DNA from 2 places in the Streptomyces sp. 12E genome. Region 2 is predicted to be linked to the other one. Evidence: riboswitches for the same ligand, from Rfam matches in the RefSeq annotation. Region 2 holds a riboswitch; the other holds the start of a gene.
What was found. Region 2 has a riboswitch for glycine ahead of gcvT (glycine cleavage system aminomethyltransferase GcvT). Riboswitches for the same ligand answer to the same signal wherever they lie in the genome.

Region 1 (5,147 bases), 4.0 Mb from region 2:
TCCCGGTTCCGTCCGAGTGGGGGGCATCCCGTGCACGGCGGCGCGATCGACCACGCTTCGCAGCGACCGACGGCTGTGCCGAGCAGCGGAGGGGCGACATCCATGGCGTCCGAGCAGATCGGCTACCGGGGGCCCACGGCCTGTGCCGCCGCCGGTATCACCTACCGGCAGCTCGACTACTGGGCCCGTACGGGCCTGGTCGAGCCGAGCGTGCGGCCGGCCCATGGATCGGGCACGCAGCGGCTGTACAGTTTCCGTGACGTCGTCGTACTGAAGATCGTCAAGCGGTTCCTGGACACGGGCGTCTCCTTGCAGAACATCCGCACGGCGGTCCAGCACCTGCGCGAGCGCGGCTTCAGCGACCTGGAGCGCATGACGCTGATGAGCGACGGCGCGACGGTCTACGAGTGCACCTCGCCCGACGAGGTCCACGCCCTGCTCCAGGGTGGCCAGGGCGTCTTCGGCATCGCCGTGGGCGTGGTGTGGCAGGACGTGGAGAGCGCGTTGTCCCAGTTGCACGGGGAGCGGATCGACACGGGGGAGACCCTGGTCGGGCACAACCCGATGGACGAGCTGGCGCGGCGGCGGAACAAGGCCGTCTGAAACCGCCCCGGGGCGGCCGTTGTCAGTGGTGTGGGGCAGCATCGAAGACGTGAGATCCGCGCCCACGATCCTGCACCTCGACATGGACGCCTTCTTCGCCTCGGTGGAGCAGGCGTCCAAGCCGAGCCTGCGCGGCAAGGCGGTCGTCGTGGGCGGGCTCGGGCCCCGGGGCGTGGTGGCCACCGCCTCGTACGAGGCACGGATCTTCGGCGTCCACTCCGCGATGCCCATGGCGCAGGCCCGGCGGCGCGCGCCGAACGCCGCGTACCTGGTGCCGAGGTTCGCTCTCTACCGGTCGATCAGCGAGCAGGTGATGGGGTTGCTGAGGGCTCTGTCGCCGTTGGTGGAGCCGCTGAGCCTGGACGAGGCGTTCGTGGACCTGGAAGCCGGCGGAGCGGCCTGGGACGAGCGGTCGGCGCGGCTGGCCGGGGCGAAGCTGCGCGCGGACATACGGGCGGTCACGGGGCTCACCGGGTCGGTGGGTCTCGCGGCCTCCAAAATGCTGGCGAAGATCGCCTCGGAGCAGGCGAAGCCGGACGGACTGGTGCTGATCGAGCCGGGCACGGAACGGGCCCTGCTGGGGCCGCTGCCGGTCCGCACCCTGCCGGGCGTCGGGCCGGCGACCGGTGACCATCTGCGGCGGGCGGGGATCCACACGGTCGACGAGCTCGCCGAGGCCGGGGAGGACGAGCTCGTACGGCTGCTGGGCAAGGCCCACGGGCACGCGCTGTTCGCGATGGCGCTGGCCCGGGACGAGCGGCCCGTGGTGGCCGAGCGGGAGACCAAGTCGGTGTCGGTCGAGGACACGTACGACGTGGACATCCACGACCGGGCGCGGGTCGGTACGGAGGTGCGGCGGCTCGCGGACCGGTGTGTGCGCAGGCTGCGGGCGGCGGGACTGTCGGGGCGGACCATCGTGTTGAAGGTGCGCCGGTACGACTTCTCCACCCTCACCCGGTCCGAGACGCTGCGGGGCCCCACGGACGATCCGGCGGTGGTGCGGGAGGCGGCCGCGCGGCTGCTGGACTCGGTCGACACGACGGGCGGGGTGCGGCTGCTGGGCGTCGGGGTCAGCGGGCTGGCCGACTACACGCAGGAGGACCTGTTCGCCCAGGCGGGCGGGCACGCGGACGGCCTCCCGCCCGAGGAGGCCGAGGCCGCGCCCGCGCCGGAGCCGGAGACGCCCGCCGAGCGGCGCTGGTCGGCGGGTCAGGACGTACGCCACACCGTGCACGGGCACGGATGGGTGCAGGGCAGCGGGCTGGGGCGGGTCACGGTGCGCTTCGAGACGCCCGGCTCGGAGCCGGGCCGGGTGAAGACCTTCCGGGTCGACGACCCGGCCCTGGAACCGGCGGAACCGCTGCCGCTGGTGTCCCGGAGTCCCGGAGAGGACGAGGGTGCGGAGGCCGGCGGAGGGCTGGTGAGCAGTGCGGGTCAGGCCGGTTTGTCGTTCCCGGCGAGGTTGCCGAAGTCGCGGTCCGGGAGGGGAGGAGGAGTGCCGAGGTCCAGTCCGTAGTGGTGGTAGAGCTGCAGTTCCTGTTCGGGGGAGAGATGGCGGCCCACGCCGAAGTCGGGGGCGTCCTTGATGAGGGCGCGCTCGAAGGGGACGTGGAGGGCGCCGTCGACGAGGTCGCTGGGTTCCAGGGGGACGAAGGCGTCCCTGCTGAACAGGCCGGTGCGTATCGCCGCCCACTCCGGTACGCCGGTGGCGTCGTCGAGGTAGACCTCGTCGATCGTGCCGATCCGGTTTCCGTTGCGGTCGAACGCCTTGCGGCCGATCAGGTGGCGCGGATCGATGTCGGTCTGCACGGGCCCTCCACTGGTCGCAAACTCATCCGTTGGCACCACAAAACGGCACAATCGGCTGGACGGCCACTCGAGGGCGTCGGCGCGGTGCTCGCTGGTACGCTGGCAAACGGCTGCTGACCCCGTGCGGGAGAGTCCTCCGGACACCATCGGAGGCGCCGAAGGAGCAAATCCTCCCCGGAATCTCTCAGGCACACGTACCGCACGGACGAGGTCACTCTGGAAAGCAGGGCGGGTGTCGACGGCTTCCGCTCTCACCGACGGTGAAAACCGGACGCCTTCGGGCCGTCCGGTGAAACTCTCAGGTTGAGATGACAGAGGGGGAGGCCGTCCGGGTACCCGCGCCGTGGTGCCCTCGAAGGTCGTCGGACCAGGAGGCCTCCTCAATGACCGCCCCTCGCACTCCGCTCTCCGAGCTCGAACGGGGAATCCCCTTCGAGCAGCGCCACATCGGCCCCGACCACGAGGCCCGGGCCAAGATGCTCGCCCAGGTCGGTTACGGCTCGCTGGACGAGCTGACGGCCGCCGCGGTGCCGGACGTGATCAAGAACGCCGACGCGCTGGACCTGCCGGGCGCCCGGAGCGAGGCCGAGGTGCTGGCCGAACTGCGTGCGCTGGCCGACCGCAACGAGGTACTCGGCTCGATGATCGGGCTCGGCTACTACGGCACCTTCACCCCGCCCGTCATCCTGCGCAACGTGATGGAGAACCCCGCCTGGTACACGGCCTACACGCCGTACCAGCCGGAGATCTCCCAGGGCCGGCTCGAGGCGCTGCTGAACTTCCAGACCGTGGTCGCCGAGCTCACCGGACTGCCGACCTCCGGCGCCTCCCTGCTCGACGAGGGCACCGCCGCCGCCGAGGCGATGGCGCTGTCGCGGCGCATGGGCAAGAACAAGAAGGGCCTGTTCCTGGTCGACGCGGACGCGCTGCCGCAGACGATCGCGGTGATCGAGACCCGCGCCGAGCCGACCGGCGTCGAGGTCGTCGTCGCCGATCTGAGCGAGGGCATCCCCGCCGAGGTGGCCGAGCGCGAGATCAACGGTGTACTGATCCAGTACCCGGGTGCCTCCGGTGCCGTACGCGACATCAAGCCGCTGATCGACCAGGCGCACGGGCTCGGCGCGCTCGTCACCGTCGCCGCCGACCTGCTCGCCCTCACCCTGTTGAAGTCGCCCGGTGAGCTGGGCGCGGACATCGCGGTCGGCACCACGCAGCGCTTCGGTGTGCCGATGGGCTTCGGCGGGCCGCACGCCGGTTACATGGCCGTGCAGGAGAAGATGGCGCGCAGCCTGCCCGGACGGCTCGTCGGCGTCTCCGTCGACGCGGACGGACACAAGGCCTACCGCCTCGCGCTCCAGACCCGTGAGCAGCACATCCGCCGCGAGAAGGCCACCAGCAACATCTGCACCGCCCAGGTGCTGCTCGCCGTCATGGCCGGGATGTACGCCGTCTACCACGGCCCGGAGGGACTGCGGCTGATCGCCCGGCGTGTCCACCGGTACGCCACCGTCCTCGCCGAGGGGCTGCGGTCCGGCGGTGCCGAGATCGTGCACGGCTCCTACTTCGACACGCTGACCGTGCGGGTCGCCGGGCGGGCCGCCGAGGTCGTCGCCGCCGCCCGCGACAACGGCGTCAACCTGCGTCTCGTCGACGCCGACCACGTCTCGATCGCCTGTGACGAGACCACCACCCGGTCGCAGCTGGCCGCCGTGTGGAGCGCCTTCGGCGTCGAGGGCGACGCCGAGGCCCTGGACGCGGCCGCGCGGGACACGCTGCCGGACGCCCTGCTGCGCGACGACGAGTACCTGACCCACCCCGTCTTCCAGCAGCACCGCTCCGAGACCGCGATGCTGCGCTACCTGCGCCGACTCTCCGACCGCGACTACGCGCTGGACCGCGGAATGATCCCGCTGGGCTCCTGCACCATGAAGCTCAACGCGACCACCGAGATGGAGCCGGTCACCTGGCCCGAGTTCGGGCAGCTGCACCCCTTCGCGCCCGCCGAGCAGGCGCAGGGCTACCTCACGCTCATCCACGAGCTGGAGGAACGCCTCGCCGAGGTCACCGGCTACGACAAGGTCTCCCTCCAGCCCAACGCCGGCTCCCAGGGCGAGCTGGCCGGTCTGCTCGCCGTGCGCGGCTACCACCGGGCAGGCGGCGACGAGCAGCGCACCGTCTGCCTGATCCCGTCCTCCGCGCACGGCACCAACGCCGCCAGCGCCGTGATGGCCGGGATGAAGGTCGTCGTCGTCAAGACGTCAGACGACGGTGAGATCGACGTCGCGGACCTGCGGGCGAAGATCGAGCAGTACCGAGACGAACTGGCGGTGCTGATGATCACCTACCCCTCGACGCACGGCGTGTTCGAGGAGCACGTCGCCGACATCTGCGCCGAGGTGCACGAGGCCGGCGGCCAGGTGTACGTGGACGGCGCCAACCTCAACGCGCTGGTGGGTCTGGCCAAGCCCGGGCACTTCGGCGGTGACGTCTCGCACCTGAACCTGCACAAGACCTTCTGCATCCCGCACGGCGGCGGCGGCCCCGGTGTCGGCCCGGTCGGCGTACGGGCGCACCTGGCGCCGTACCTGCCGAACCACCCGCTCCAGCCCGAGGCGGGCCCGGAGACAGGCGTCGGGCCGATCTCGGCGGCGCCGTGGGGCTCGGCGGGCATCCTGCCGATATCGTGGGCGTACGTCCGCCTCATGGGCGGCGAGGGCCTGAAGCGGGCCACGCAG
Region 2 (5,147 bases):
GCACGGCGCCGTGGGCCTCGCGGTCGTAGAACGGGCGGGAGTTGACGCGCAGCCACATCACGACCGGGTCGTGCTCGTCGGACATCACGACGGTCGACACGGGCAGTCCGTCCGGGACCGCGCCGAGGGACTGCTGCATCATCGCGCGCACGGCGTCCACGGCGGGCGGGGAGGTGTCGTACACGTCCAGACCGATGGCGAGGTACGGGGCGCCCAGCGCGGGCTGCACCCAGGCGCGGCGCAGGGTGCGGACGGCCGGGGTGCGGTGGGCGTTCTGCGCGAGGAGGGCGTAGAACTGAGGGATCTCGATGGCCGGTTCGGACAGCCGCAGCGGTCCGGCGGGCTGGCGGTCCAGGCCGCCGGCGATCCGGCGCAGGTCCGGCCAGGGGATGCCGACGCCGCCGCCGGGGGCGTGCGGATTGAGCCAGAGCCCGTAGTGGCCGGGGTAGAGCGCACGGGCCACCTCGAGGCCGTCGACCACCTCGTACGACCGGTTCCAGCCGCTGGCGGAGAGCTCCTGGGCGGAGGTGACGCAGGGCGCGTAGCCGAGGCCGTCGACCTCCATGTTCCCGTACTGGGCGTCCGGGGAGCCGGCCTGGCCGTGCCAGAGCAGCATCCAGACCTGGCCGGAGGCGGGGGTCGCGAGGGCGCGCAGCAACGCCTCGTACGCGTCGTAACGCCCGGGCGTCACCTGGCGCAGCATGTGCTCGACCTGTCCGGTCGCCGCGGTGCCAGCGCTCACTTGTATCGCCCCTCCGTACCTCGCCAGCGGATGAACCTAGCTTAAGCCGACACCGTGCAGCAGGCTGCTGTACGGCGAGCGCGGATGGGCCGGGGCTTCGCGCCGTCCGGCGGGTGCGGGTTCGTCGTGGCTTGTCGCGCCCGCGCGGCGGAGCCGCACGTCGATGCAGTCCCGCGCCCCCGGGGGGTTACCGCCGGCGTTCGTAGAAGGGGTTGACCCTGGTGCGGAGCCAGTCGCCGACCGGGTCCTGGGCCAGGTCCAGGACGATGAGGTTGACCGGCCAGGGAGCGGAGGTCCGGCCGAGGGCCCGGCCCAGGGCGTTCAGCGGGAGGGTGCGGGCGTCGTCCTCCCACCTGGAGAGTTCCACGCCGACGAAGAGGACCGGGTCGGCCGTCTCGATCGCGGCGAGACAGCGGCGGGCGGTGGTCACCACGCCGAGGGCGTCGAACTCCGCCGAGGCGGCGGCGAGGAAGTCCAGCGGGTCGTCCTGCCAGTCGGGCTCGAACAGCCGGACCCGGCCGCCGGACGCCGGGCCGTCCAGCGGGCTGCGTCCGGCCCGGCACAGTTCGGCGACGGCGGGCGGCGGCAGCGGGATGCCGACCACGCCGCCGGGGTTCACCGCGATCCCGGCCTGCGGCGGCAGACCGCGGGCGAACTCCACGGCGGGCGCGACCGTGTACGACAGGTGGGAGCCGACGACCTGGCGGAACTGCTCCTCGGAACTGAAGACGGGGACGTAGGCCTGGCCGTCGAGCTCCAGGGTGGGCAGGTCCAGCGGTCCGCTGTCCGGGCCGCCGCCGTTCGGCAGCGGGACCCAGACGAAGCTGCGGCCCAGCACCTCGACGATCCTGCCGCCCGCTGAGGGGACGCCCAGGGAGGCGGAGAGCACCTCCTCCAGCTCGTTGCCGGGCCATCCGCCGTGCGGGTGGGGGTGCGCCTGCGCCGGGAAGTCCGCCGGGAAGTCCATCTGCCTACCGCCTGCTGCCTGGAACACTGCTGTGGCTGGAAAGGCTATCCGGTCAGCCCGTGAAGCCGACCCGGCGCAGTGTGTCCGCCGCGTCCCGGTCGATCAGGACCGCCGAACCGCAGCCGGCCGGCAGGGCGCCCCGCTCCACCGCGCGCAGCAGCCGCTCGCTCGCCGCGCGGTGGCGCAGGAACGCGTAGCGGGAGACGCCGCGCCCGCGTTCGCGCTGGCCGTCCAGGGCCTGCTGCGGGGTGACGTCGAGCAGCAGCAGATGCAGGCTCGCGCCCCGGCGGCGGGCCTCGCGGGCCAGCCAGCGGCGTACCCAGGCCTGCGTACCGCAGTCGTGCACGACGACCGGTCCCCCGGCCCGCAGCACGCGGCGCAGCCCGGCGTAGTGGGCGAGGCGGACCAGCGGGCGGTAGACCGCGTACGGCAGGAGGCGCGGCACGCGGCGGTCCCAGCGGTCCCGGGTGTCCTGGGAGTCGACGCGGGTGCCGCGCACCGTGCGCCGCATCAGCGTGGACTTGCCGCTGCCGGGCAGCCCGGTGACCACGACGAGGTCCCGGGGCCCGAAGAGCAGGGCGCGCGGGCTGCGGCCGGCCCGCGCGCGCAGATCGCGGACGACGGGCGCCGGCAGCGCGCCGCGGGCCTGTCGGGCCCGGGCGGCCGGCTGCGGAGGCAGCGTGACGCCCGTGGCGGCGGCGCACGCCGTGGTCCTGTTCACCGTGATCGTCCTCCCCTGGGGCCGGGTACGAGTACCGATCCCCGCCGAGTGTAAAGAGAAGGTAATGCCGGGTGTCCGTCGTTTCCGTCCGTTTTCTGGAACAGGCGTGTCACAGCTCCCTGTGACAGTGCCCGCACACCCTGTGCATCCCCTGGGAAGGGTCCCCCTGCCGCGCCTCCGCGATGCGTGCAATGATGTGCGCGCCAACTGCATACCGGCCGTTTGAATCCGCGCGGGAGAGTCCCCGGCACCGTTTGCCGCCGGGGCGCCGAAGGAGCAAGTCCCTCCCTTGAATCTCTCAGGCCCCGTTACCGCGCGGGCGAGGCACATCTGAAAAGCGGGCCGCCGAAGGGCATCAAGCAGTGCTCCGGCGGCTCCACCCAAGGTGCAAGCCAGGACCGTCCCCGCGTGGGCGTCGTGGCGAACCTCTCAGGTTCCGATGACAGATGGGGAGGAACGTCCTCGCCCTCCCTCACGCTCGAACGAACTCGCGCGGGAGGGACCCCCATCGCCCTGGGAGACCGACCGATGAGCAGTACCGAACCCCGCCGGACCGCGCTCGACGCCCTGCACCGTTCGCTCGGCGCGACGATGACCGACTTCGCCGGCTGGGACATGCCCCTGCGCTACGGCTCCGAGCGCGACGAGCACAACGCCGTGCGCACGAAGGCCGGCCTCTTCGACCTCTCGCACATGGGCGAGATCACGGTCGTCGGCCCGGGGGCCGCCGCGCTCCTCGACTTCGCCCTGGTCGGCAACATCGGGAGCGTCAAGCCCGGCCGCGCCCGCTACACGATGATCTGCCGCGAGGACGGCGGCATCCTGGACGACCTGATCGTCTACCGGCTGGACGACACCGCGTACCTGGTGGTCGCCAACGCCTCCAACGCCCAGGTGGTCCTGGACGCCCTGCGGGAGCGCTCGGCCGGCTTCGACGCCGAGGTCCGCGACGACCGCGACGCGTACGCGCTGCTCGCCGTGCAGGGCCCCGAGTCCCCGGCGATCCTCGCGTCGCTCACCGACGCCGACCTGGACGGCCTGAAGTACTACGCCGGTCTGCCCGGCACGGTCGCCGGCGTCCCCGCGCTCATCGCCCGTACCGGCTACACCGGCGAGGACGGCTTCGAGCTGTTCGTGAAGCCCGAGCACGCGGTGGAGCTGTGGCAGGCGCTGACCAAGGCCGGCGAGGGCGCGGGCCTGGTCCCGTGCGGGCTGTCCTGCCGGGACACGCTGCGCCTGGAGGCGGGCATGCCGCTGTACGGGAACGAGCTGAGCACCGCCCTCACGCCCTTCGACGCCGGTCTCGGCCGGGTGGTGAAGTTCGAGAAGGAGGGCGACTTCGTGGGCCGCGCGGCGTTGGCCGAGGCCGCCGAGCGGGCCGCCGCGCAGCCGCCCCGCGTCCTGGTCGGCCTGGTCGCCGAGGGCCGCCGGATCCCGCGCGCCGGGTACGCGGTCGTGGCCGGCGGCGAGGTGGTCGGCGAGGTCACCTCCGGCGCCCCCTCCCCCACCCTGGGCAGGCCGATCGCCATGGCGTACGTCGACCCGGCGCACGCGGCGCCCGGCGCCGAGGGCGTCGGCGTGGACATCCGCGGCAGCCACGAGCCGCACGAGGTCGTGGCGCTGCCGTTCTACAAGCGGCGGAAGTGACACCGTCGGCAGACGGCTCCCCGCACGTGAGCTGAGCAGGTCGTGCCCGCTCACGGGCGCCGTACGCAGTCCCCTCAGTCATCCGCAGTCCCCCCGTACAGGAGAATCCAGGCCATGAGCAACCCCACGCAGCTGCGTTACAGCAAGGAGCACGAGTGGCTGTCGGCCGCCGAGGACGGCGTGTCGACGGTCGGCATCACGGAGCACGCGGCCAACGCGCTCGGCGACGTGGTCTTCGTCCAGCTCCCCGAGGTCGGTGACAGCGTGACCGCGGGCGAGACCTGCGGCGAGCTGGAGTCGACCAAGTCGGTCAGCGATCTGTACTCCCCGGTCAGCGGTGAGATCACCGAGGTCAACGAGGACGTGGTGAACGACCCGTCGCTGGTGAACTCGGCCCCCTTCGAGGGCGGCTGGCTGTTCAAGGTGCGGGTCACCGACGAGCCCGCCGACCTGCTGACCGCCGCCGAGTACGACGCCGAGATCGCCGGCTGAGGAGCCTGTAGCCGCATGTCCGTTCTGAACACGCCCCTGCACGAGCTCGACCCGGCGGTGGCCGCCGCGGTCGACGCCGAGCTGCACCGCCAGCAGTCCACCCTCGAGATGATCGCCTCGGAGAACTTCGCCCCGGTCGCGGTCATGGAGGCCCAGGGCTCGGTCCTCACCAACAAGTACGCCGAGGGCTACCCCGGCCGCCGCTACTACGGCGGCTGCGAGCACGTCGACGTGATCGAGCAGATCGCCATCGACCGGGTCAAGGAGCTCTTCGGCGCCGAGCACGCCAACGTGCAGCCGCACTCGGGCGCGCAGGCCAACGCCGCCGCGATGTTCGCGCTGCTCAAGCCCGGTGACACGATCATGGGTCTGAACCTCGCGCACGGCGGGCACCTGACCCACGGCATGAAGATCAACTTCTCCGGCAAGCTCTACGACGTGGTCGCGTACCACGTCGGCGACGACGGCCGGGTCGACATGGCCGAGGTCGAGCGGCTGGCCAAGGAGAGCAGGCCGAAGCTGATCGTCGCCGGCTGGTCGGCGTACCCGCGTCAGCTGGACTTCGCCGCGTTCCGCCG

Region 1: it holds a riboswitch for glycine, as region 2 does, so the genes downstream of both, gcvP (aminomethyl-transferring glycine dehydrogenase) here and gcvT (glycine cleavage system aminomethyltransferase GcvT) in region 2, are expected to answer to the same signal.

The regions. Positions count from the first base shown of each region.
Region 1 covers NZ_JBVNCJ010000001.1:1,190,374-1,195,520, reverse strand. Annotated here, with positions in the region: gene ACZ8ZB_RS05640 (MerR family transcriptional regulator) at 1-603, shown strand, start outside; gene ACZ8ZB_RS05635 (DNA polymerase IV) at 653-2,119, shown strand; gene ACZ8ZB_RS05630 (PRC-barrel domain-containing protein) at 2,038-2,412, opposite strand; glycine riboswitch at 2,527-2,622, shown strand; gene gcvP (aminomethyl-transferring glycine dehydrogenase) at 2,796-5,147, shown strand, end outside.
Region 2 covers NZ_JBVNCJ010000001.1:5,162,629-5,167,775, reverse strand. Annotated here, with positions in the region: gene ACZ8ZB_RS23950 (enhanced serine sensitivity protein SseB C-terminal domain-containing protein) at 1-703, opposite strand, end outside; gene ACZ8ZB_RS23945 (enhanced serine sensitivity protein SseB) at 930-1,709, opposite strand; gene ACZ8ZB_RS23940 (AAA family ATPase) at 1,762-2,430, opposite strand; glycine riboswitch at 2,654-2,754, shown strand; glycine riboswitch at 2,755-2,886, shown strand; gene gcvT (glycine cleavage system aminomethyltransferase GcvT) at 2,959-4,077, shown strand; gene gcvH (glycine cleavage system protein GcvH) at 4,192-4,569, shown strand; gene glyA (serine hydroxymethyltransferase) at 4,585-5,147, shown strand, end outside.